Linked DNA regions of Pseudoduganella albidiflava. The protein of the gene in region 1 interacts with the protein of each later gene in a pairwise test. Links are inferred from orthologs where the notes say so. Each region holds a gene or a part of one and is shown on either strand. Other genes may lie near its edges.

Region 1 (5,279 bases):
GTCCGCATCGCCGTCCAGGGCGATGCCCAGGTCGGCATCGTGCGCCAGCACGGCGGCGGCCATCGCCTTCGGCGCCGTGGCGCCATGGCCTTCGTTGATGTTGAAGCCGTCCGGCTTGTTACCGATCGAGATCACCTCGGCGCCCAGTTCATGGAACACGTGCGGCGCGATGTTGTAGGCGGCGCCGTGGGCGCTGTCGACGACGATCTTCAAGCCGCGCAGGTCCAGCTCGTTCGGGAAGGTGCTCTTGCAGAATTCGATATAGCGGCCCTGGGCATCTTCCAGGCGCTTGGCGCGGCCCAGTTTTTCGGACGGGACGCAAGCCATCGGCTGGTCGAGCTGCGCCTCGATGGCCAGTTCGACGGAATCGGGCAGCTTGGTGCCCTGCTCGGAAAAGAACTTGATGCCGTTGTCCTGGAACGGATTGTGCGACGCCGAAATCACGACACCGGCCGACAGCCGCAGCGCGCGCGTCAGGTAGGCGATGGCGGGGGTAGGCATCGGACCGGCCAGCATCACGTCCACGCCTGCGGCCGCGAAGCCTGCTTCCAGCGCCGCTTCCAGCATATAGCCGGAAATGCGCGTGTCCTTGCCGATCAGGACGGTGGGGCGGGCGGCGCCGCCGATCACCGTGCGCGCCAGCACCTTGCCTGCGGCATAGCCCAGGCGCATCACGAAATCCGGCGTGATCGGCGCTTCGCCGACCAGGCCACGGACACCATCGGTCCCGAAATATTTACGTGCCATGTTGTTCTCTTCAGTTAGTGTTCATTTAGCTGGCGTTCAGTTGCCATGCGCTGCGTACCATACCTTCAATGCGTCGACCGTCTCGGCGACGTCGTGCACGCGGACGATGCCGGCACCGTGGGCCACGGCAGCCAGCGCGCCGCCGATGCTGCCGGCCAGACGCCCTTCGACGGGCTTGCCGGTCACGGCACCGATCATCGATTTGCGGGACAGACCCGCCAGCAGCGGGACGCCGAGTTCGCCGATGAGGCGCCTGCCAGCCTTGAGCAAGGCATAATTATGCTCGACGGTCTTGCCGAAACCAAACCCTGGATCGATCCAGAGTCGACGCCGGTCAATACCGGCGGCCGTCAGCGCGCCGATCCGTTCACGCAGGAATGCGGTCACTTCCAGGACGACATCCTCATAGGCAGGTTTATCCTGCATTGTTGCAGGTTTGTCAAGCATGTGCATGATACAGAGCGCGCAGTCGCTGTCGCGCACGGCCTCGATCGCGCCCGGCGCGCGGAAGGCATTGATGTCGTTGATCATGTCCACGCCGGCCAGCACGGCTTCCTTCATCAGCGCCGGTTTGTAGGTATCGAGCGAGATCGGGGTTCCGCAGTCGCGCAGCGCATACAGCACGGGCAGCACGCGGCGCATCTCTTCTTCCGCCGGCACCACGGGCGCACCGGGGCGCGTCGATTCGCCGCCGACATCGATGATGTCGACGCCATCACGGACCATCTGCTCGGCATGCGACAGGGCATAGTCAAGCGCGGCAAACTTGCCGCCATCGGAAAACGAATCGGGGGTGACGTTCAGGATGCCCATCACGAGGGCCCTGCCGGCAGGCAGGCGATGATGGCCAAAGGGGATGTGAGTCATACGCTGCTGGAAGAGAAGGCTGGGTAGCGACGGGCGGGAAGCGACCGCTGAAAAAGTACTGGTGGAAAGTACGGGTGAAAAAGCATGGATGGAAAATACGGCGGAAAAACAAAGGGCGAGGATCGCTCCTCACCCTTTGGTCACGGCATCGGCGGCGGTATTATGCCGGCGCGGTGGCGTTCGGCGAAGGCGACGACGGACCGTCGCCGTTCGGCTGCTTGCGGATCGTGACGCCGGCCTTCGGCGGGCGCGGCTCGTTGCCGGCCATGATGTCGTTGATCTGGTCCGCGTCGATGGTTTCCCAGTCGAGCAGTGCCTTCGTCATCGCCTCGACCTTGTCGCGGTTCTCATCCAGCAACTTGCGCGCCAGCGCGTACTGCGTGTCGAGGATCGCGCGGATCTCGGCATCGACCTTCTGCTGCGTGGCTTCCGAAATCGTCTTGTTGCTGCCGCCCAGGAAGCCTTCGTTCGCCTCGTCCTCGTAGACCATCACGCCCAGCGAGTCGGACATGCCGAACTTCGTGACCATCGAGCGGGCCAGCTTGGTGGCGCGCTGGAAGTCGTTCGACGCGCCGGTGGACATCTGGCCAACGAACAGTTCCTCGGCGATACGGCCGCCGAACAGGATCGAGATTTCTTCCAGCATCTTGTCCTTGTAGCCCGAAATCCGGTCATGTTCAGGCAGCTGCCAGGTCAGGCCCAGGGCCCAGCCGCGCGGCATGATGGTGACCTTGTGCACCGGATCGGCCTTCGGCAGCAGCTTCGCGACGACGGCGTGGCCGGACTCGTGGTAGGCCGTATTGCGGCGTTCCTCTTCGCGGATCACCATCGACTTGCGTTCCGGACCCATGAAGATCTTGTCCTTGGCGTCCTCGAAATCGGCCATGTCCACCAGGCGCTTGCTGCGGCGTGCGGCGAACAACGCTGCTTCGTTGACCAGGTTGGCCAGGTCGGCGCCGGAGAAGCCCGGGGTGCCGCGGGCCAGGATGTCGGCCTTCACGTCGGTGCTGATCGGCACCTTGCGCATGTGCACGTTCAAGATCTGCTCGCGGCCGCGGATGTCCGGCAAGCCCACCGATACCTGGCGGTCGAAACGGCCCGGACGCAGCAGCGCCTTGTCGAGCACGTCGGCACGGTTGGTGGCGGCGATCACGATGACACCGGACGATGCCTCGAAGCCATCCATCTCGACCAGCAGCTGGTTCAGCGTCTGTTCGCGCTCGTCGTTGCCGCCGCCCATGCCGGCGCCGCGGTGACGGCCGACCGCATCGATCTCGTCGATGAAGATGATGCACGGCGAGTGTTTCTTGGCATTCTCGAACATGTCGCGCACGCGGGACGCGCCCACGCCGACGAACATTTCAACGAAGTCGGAACCGGAGATCGAGAAGAACGGCACTTTCGCTTCGCCGGCGATCGCACGGGCCAGCAGCGTTTTACCGGTACCCGGAGGGCCCACCATCAGCACGCCGCGGGGTATACGGCCGCCCAGTTTCTGGAACTTGGTCGGATCGCGCAGGAAGTCGACGATCTCCGTCACTTCTTCCTTGGCTTCGTCGCAGCCGGCCACGTCGGAGAACGTGACGGTGTTGTTGGTTTCATCGAGCATGCGTGCCTTCGACTTGCCGAACGAGAATGCCCCGCCCTTGCCGCCGCCCTGCATCTGTCGCATGAAGAAGATCCACACACCGATCAGCAGCAGCATCGGGAACCACGATACGAACACTTGCTGCAGGAACGAAGGTTCTTCCGGCGGACGAACGTCGAAACGCACGCCGTTGTCGCGCAGGTCGCCGATCAGGCCGCGATCGAGGTAGGTGGACGTGGTGCGCACGCGCGTATCGTCCGTTTTCGTCGCGGTGATGGTGCTGCCCTCGATGACGAGGTCCTTGATGCGCTTCGCCTTGATCTCATCCAGCAGGTCGGAATACGCGATGGTCTTGCTGCCGCCGGAGATGCTGTGGTTGTCGAATTGCTTGAACAGCATGAACAACAACAGGGCTACGACAACCCAGATGGCGGATTTGGAAAACATGTTATTCACGAAAACTCCTTGGATGCTCGCGCACCTGTTACCTGTAGCAGAAATTCGATTTTACCCGCATTAGGCCAAAGCGTGCTACAAGGCGGCCTAAAGGTGCGCGAATCCAGCCGCGCACGTATCAAAACATCGAGGCCGGCCCGGAATCAGCGAGGGCGCGGCCCGGACGGCGCACAAATCATGCCGCCCGCGCTCGATGTGCGGCTTTCGGCGTGAATTACAAGCCCACCGCGCAATATTTCGCGTGTTTTGGGCATGCAGCGCGCCGGACATGGCGAAATCGCCGCCGGTCAGTTTTGCGCCGGGTGCTTCAGGCCGCGCCCGAGCAGAAAGATTTCCGAAGATTTATCGCGGCTGGCTTTCGGCTTTTTCTGCGCGACGGTCTTGAACTCGTGGCGGAATTTTTCGACGATCTGCGAAAAACCCATGTCCTTGAAACATTTCACCAGCAATGCCCCGCCCGGTTTCAGGTGCAATTGCGAAAACTCGATCGCCAGGTCGATCAGGTCTTCCATCCTCGCCGCATCCGCCGAGGCGATGCCGGACAGGTTGGGTGCCATGTCCGACAATACCAGGTCGACCTTGCGGCCCTGCAGCAGGTCGGCCAGCTGGTCGACACTGTCCTGCTCGCGGAAATCACCCTGGATGAAATGCATGTCGGCAATCGGTTCCATCGGCAGGATATCGAGGCCGATGATGGTGCCGTTGATGCCGCCGCCCTCCTTGCCGGCCAGCTTGCGCCGCACGTACTGGCCCCAGCTGCCGGGCGTGCAGCCCAGGTCGACGATCACCTGGCCCGGCTTGACCAGCTTCTCGTCCTCGTCGATCTCCTTGAGCTTGTAGGCGGCGCGCGCACGGTAGCCATCCTTCTGGGCCGCCTTCACGTACGGGTCGTTAATATGGTCGTGCAACCAGTTTTTGTTTAATTTGTTCTTTGCCATTCGCGTAGAATACTGCCTTTAAGAGAACTACCTATAAACCATTATGTTGAATCTGACCCCTGTTGAGCGCAGCGCCCTGCGCGCAGAAGCCCACGCGCTCAAGCCCATCGTCCTCATTGGGGAAGCCGGCCTGTCCGAGGCCGTGATGAAGGAAATCGAGCTGGGACTGGATTCCCACGGCCTGATCAAGGTCCGTGTCTTTGGCGACGACCGCGAAGCCCGCATCGAAATGTACGAAACCATCTGCGAACAGCTGGAAGCCGCTCCGGTCCAGCACATCGGCAAACTGCTCGTGCTGTACCGTCCAAAGAAGGAAGCCGAGAAGACCCGTACCGCGAAAACCGGCAAGGGCATGCGCATGGTCACCATCGTCAAGCCCAGTGCCAGCGGCACCAAGAAGCCCTCCGTCAGCAAGGTCATGCTGAAGGGCAACGAGCGCGTCACCGAAGGCGGCACCATCAAGCGTGCCAAGAAGCGCCAGACCAGCACCAAGAAAAACGTCGGCTGAGCAGCCTGACCACCACCAAAGCGGGCAATGCCCGCTTTTTTATTGCCTGAAGTCGTGAGCAAACAGTGCCTGGAAAACGGGGGCCGTGCCTATTTTCAGCGGGAGCCTGACGATGGAAGCCAGACCATGTTTTATTAGCATTGTTTCTTGAAAAATGGGGTACGTCCCCATTTTT
Region 2 (4,410 bases), 2.9 Mb from region 1 along the record:
TCCTTCAGTTCGGGCGAGTTGCCCCACGGTGCCCGGATCGCATGCTTGCGGTCGGCCGTGGGCAGCAGCCGGGCCAGTTCGCGCAAGTCCATCGAATATCCGGTGGCGGGACGGGCGCGCCCGAATGCCTCGCCCACGTGATCGTAGCGGCCGCCGCGCGCCACGGCGTTCGGCAGGCCCGGCACGTAGAGCGCGAACGTGGCACCGCTCTCATACTGGTAGCCGCGCAGGTCGGCCAGGTCGATCGCCACTTCGGCGCGGCCGATGGCCGATGCCGCCAGCGCCGCCAGTTCGGCCAGTGCCTTGGCGATGCCCGGCAGGTCGGGCAGCGCGTGCTTCGCGGTGGCCAGCACATCCACGTCGCCATACAGGTTCGGCAGGGCCAGCAGGGCATCGCGCGTGGCAGGCGCGTAGCCTTCTGTCAGCTCGCGCAGTCCTGGCACATCCTTGGCGCGCAGCAGCTGCACGATGGCATCGTGGTCGCGCTGCGCGGCGGCATCCTGCTCGAGGATCGCGCGCAGCACGCCAACGTGGGCCAGGTCCAGGCGCACCCCGGTGAAGCCGGCCATCTCCAGCGAGGCCAGGGCCAGCTCCTGGATTTCGGCATCCGCTTCCAGGCCGGCATGGCCATAGATCTCGGCGCCGATCTGCAGTGGCTCGCGGGTGGCATGCAGGCCCGAAGGACGGGTATGCAGCACCGGGCCGGCGTAGCACAGGCGGGTGACGGAAGCGCGGTTCAGCAGGTGGGCGTCGATGCGGGCGACCTGGGTGGTCATGTCCGCGCGCAGGCCCAGCATGCGGCCGCTGATCTGGTCGACCAGCTTGAAGGTACGCAGGTCGGTATCCTGGCCGGCGCCGGTCATCAGCGACTCGACGTATTCCAGCAGCGGCGGCATCACGAGTTCGTAGCCGTAGCGGCGGAAGTTATCCAGCATCAGGCGGCGCAGCTCCTCGATCTTGCGCGCCTCGGACGGCAGCACGTCCGCGATATGTTCGGGCAAAAGCCAATTCGGCATGGGAAAACCGGTTTGTTGAAAAACGTTCAATCGGCACGACGCGCAAGCGGATGGCGCAGGCCGAACCGCATATTTTACGCGAAAACGTGGCTAAACAGGTAAAACTCTGGCGACCGAGCCATTCCAGGGGCAGCGCATTTGCAAAACAACGAACCCTAAAGGCAAAAAACTGGGGTCAGACCCGGTGGGTCTGACCCCTGCTTGTGCACTTGGGGTTTTGCCTCGACAGCGCAGTGCCGGGCTTATTTACCAGCCGAACCGCTCCCCTTGAAGTACTTGAAGAACTCGGAGTTCGGGTCCACCAGCATCACGTCGGCCTTGGTCCTGAACGACGAACGGTAGGCTTCCAGGCTGCGGTAGAACTTGTAGAACTCGGGATTGCGGCCGAATGCCTCGGCATAGATCGCGCTGGCTTTCGCATCGCCTTCGCCGCGCACCTTCTCGGCCTCGCGATACGCTTCGGCCAGGATCACGGCGCGCTGCTTGTCGGCATCGGCACGGATCTTTTCCGAATCGGCCGCACCGGTCGAGCGCAGCTCGTTGGCCACGCGCAGGCGCTCGGCCTTCATCCGTTCGTACACCGAGTTGTTGATCTGCTCGACATAGTCGACGCGCTTCAGCCGCACGTCCAGGATCTGCACGCCGATCTGCTTCGCTTCATTCTCCACCTTGGCGCGCAAGCCTTCCATCACCTTGCCGCGCTGGCCCGAGATCACTTCGCGCACGGTGCGCTTGGTGATTTCCTCGTTCAGCGCCGCCTTGACGATCTGCGCCATGCGGTTGCCCGCCCGCCCTTCGTCGCCGCCGAAGCGGACGAAGTACAGGCGCGGGTCGACGATGCGCCACTTGACGAACGAATCGACCAGGATGTTCATCTTCTCGGCCGTGATGAAGCGGTCCGCTTCCGGCGAATCGAGCGTCTGGATACGCTTGTCCAGGTAGATCACGTTCTGGAACGGCGGCGGCAGCTTGAAGTGCAGGCCCGGCTCGCGGATCACCTGCTTGACTTCACCCAGCGCGAACACGATGGCGAACTTGCGCTGGTCCACCACGAACACGGTGGACGACAGCAGCATCAGCGCGATGAACGCGGTGACGACGAGAGTAACGATACGGTTCATTAACGGCCCTCCCGGCTACGGGACGATTCACGCGCGCGGTTCTGGTCGCCGCTATAGGGTTGATCGGGCTGCGGCAGCAGCACGGCGGTCGGCGGCGGCGCCGTCACGTTGGCGCGCTGCGCCTCGGTGGCCGCCACTTGCGCGATCAGCTTGTCCAGCGGCAGGTACAGCAGGTTGCTGCCGGCCTTCGCATCGACCATGACCTTGCTGGTATTGGCGAAGATCTGCTGCATCGTATCGAGGTACATGCGGTCGCGCGTCACGCCCGGCGCCTTCTGGTACTCGACCAGTACGGACTTGAAGCGGTCGGCGTTACCAGAAGCGTTTTCCACCACCATCGAGCGGTAGGCTTCCGCCTCCTGCAGCAGGCGGAACGCGGCGCCGCGCGCCGTCGGCACGACCTGGTTCGCGTAGGCCGCACCTTCGTTCTTCAGGCGTTCGCGGTCCTGGCCGGCCTTGACGGCGTCGTCGAACGCGGTCTGCACCTGCTCCGGCGGCTGCACGCCCTGCATCGTCACGTTGGTGACCAGCGCACCGGACGCGTAGCGGTCGAGGATATCCTGCATCAGCCGCTGCGTGTCGTAGGCCACCTTCTCGCGGCCTTCGTACAGCACGTAGTCCATCTTGCTGCGGCCGACGATCTCGCGGATCGCCGTTTCAGCCACCTGGCGCACGGTATCTTCCGCGTCGCGGTTGTTGTACAGCCAGGCCACCGGATCGCTCAGCTGGTATTGCACGGCGAACTGGATGTCGATGATGTTTTCATCATCGGTCAGCATCAGCGATTCGCGCGCCTGCTTGTTGCGGGTGTTGCCGCGATAGCCCACTTCCACCGTGCGCACCTGCGACACGTTGACGGTTTCGTTGGCCTGGAACGGATACGGCCAGCGCCAGTTGAAGCCGGCCGGGGTTTCATGGCTGAAGCGGCCGAAGGTGGTGACGATACCCTTCTGGCCTTCCTGCACGATGAAGGCGCCGCTGGCCAGCCAGACCAGCAGGGCGATCACCGCGACGGCACCGATGGTCACGCCGGCACCTTTCAGTTCGCCGCCGCCATTGCCACCGCCGCCGCCTCCGCCGTTGTTGTTGCGGTTCTTGTTGCCGAACAGGCCATTCAGGCGCTGGTTGAAGTCGCGCCACAGCTGGTCGAGGTCCGGCGGTCCGTCGCCGGGCTTCTTGCCTTCCTGGGCCTGCCTGTTGTTATCCTTGTCCTGGCCCCAGCGGGGGTCGTTCAGGGACAGCTTCAGGCCTAATCTTTTCGCTAGTGAGGAAAGAGGCATGTTTTAGACATCGGTGAATGTGGAAATGGCATCGGGTGGCGTGTCGTCCTTCGGACGCAGGTTCGCTTCCCGTTGTACCTGGGCTGTCTCGGTAATGGCCGCGCGCAGAAGATCGAGACCTTCGCCCGTGCGGGCACTGATGAATACGCGTGAAATCTTATCATGTTCATCACGTTCCACCGCCGGCTCCAGGCCGGCCGCGTCGATCTTGTTCCAGACCAGGATCTGGGGAATATGGTCGGCGCCGATTTCGCGCAGCACGGCATTGACTTCCTCGATCTGCTCCATCCGCACCGGGCTGGCGCCATCGACGACATGCAGCAGCACGTCGGCATGGATGGTTTCCTCCAGCGTGGCGCGGAAGGCGGCCACCAGCTGGTGGGGCAGTTCGCGCACGAAGCCGACCGTATCGGAAATCACGACATTGCCGGCATCCTCGCCCATGTACACGCGCCGCGAGGTGGTGTCGAGCGTGGCGAACAGCTGGTCGGCCACGTACACGCCGGCCTTGGTCAGCGCATTGAACAGCGTCGACTTGCCGGCATTGGTATAGCCGACCAGCGACACCGAGAAGGCATTGTTGCGGCCGCGCGAACGGCGCTGCGTTTCATGCTGCTTGCGCAGTTTCGCCAGCCGCGCGCGCAGCATCCGCACCCGTTCGCCGATCAGCCGGCGGTCGGTTTCCAGCTGGGTTTCACCGGGGCCGCGCAGGCCGATACCGCCCTTCTGGCGCTCCAGGTGAGTCCAGCCGCGGATCAGCCGCGTGGACAGGTGCTGCAACTGCGCCAGCTCGACCTGCAGCTTGCCCTCGTGGCTCTGGGCACGCTGGGCGAAGATATCGAGGATCAGGCTGGTGCGGTCCAGCACGCGGACGTTCAGGCGCTTTTCCAGGTTGCGCTGCTGCGCAGGCGACAGCGCATGGTTGAAGATGACGATCTCCAGCCCGTGATCCTGCACCGCATGGCCGATCTCGTCGGCCTTGCCGCTACCGAC

Evidence for each region. Proteins that work in one complex are often made in the same cells at the same time.
Region 2: the proteins of ftsH (region 1) and hflC interact in binary tests that used the Escherichia coli proteins (3 or more experiments, as listed by UniProt). The link is inferred for Pseudoduganella albidiflava from one-to-one orthologs.

What each region holds. Positions count from the first base shown.
Region 1 is NZ_CP036401.1:4,298,640-4,303,918, forward strand. Bases 1,217-4,148 are described here. They hold ftsH (ATP-dependent zinc metalloprotease FtsH), read right to left. Parts: upstream 3,659-4,148; coding sequence 1,775-3,658; downstream 1,217-1,774. Other genes in these bases: folP (dihydropteroate synthase), read right to left, coding at 1,217-1,614; EYF70_RS17690 (RlmE family RNA methyltransferase), read right to left, coding at 3,946-4,148. Outside these bases: glmM (phosphoglucosamine mutase), read right to left, coding at 1-747; more of folP, read right to left, coding at 784-1,216; more of EYF70_RS17690, read right to left, coding at 4,149-4,596; ribosome assembly RNA-binding protein YhbY, read left to right, coding at 4,640-5,104. UniProt on the Escherichia coli protein: Acts as a processive, ATP-dependent zinc metallopeptidase for both cytoplasmic and membrane proteins. Plays a role in the quality control of integral membrane proteins.
Region 2 is NZ_CP036401.1:1,441,628-1,446,037, reverse strand. What follows is about bases 199-3,197. They hold hflC (protease modulator HflC), read right to left. Parts: upstream 2,138-3,197; coding sequence 1,259-2,137; downstream 199-1,258. Other genes in these bases: hflK (FtsH protease activity modulator HflK), read right to left, coding at 2,137-3,197; EYF70_RS06155 (ATP phosphoribosyltransferase regulatory subunit), read right to left, coding at 199-1,016. In the rest of the region: more of EYF70_RS06155, read right to left, coding at 1-198; more of hflK, read right to left, coding at 3,198-3,417; GTPase HflX, read right to left, coding at 3,421-4,410.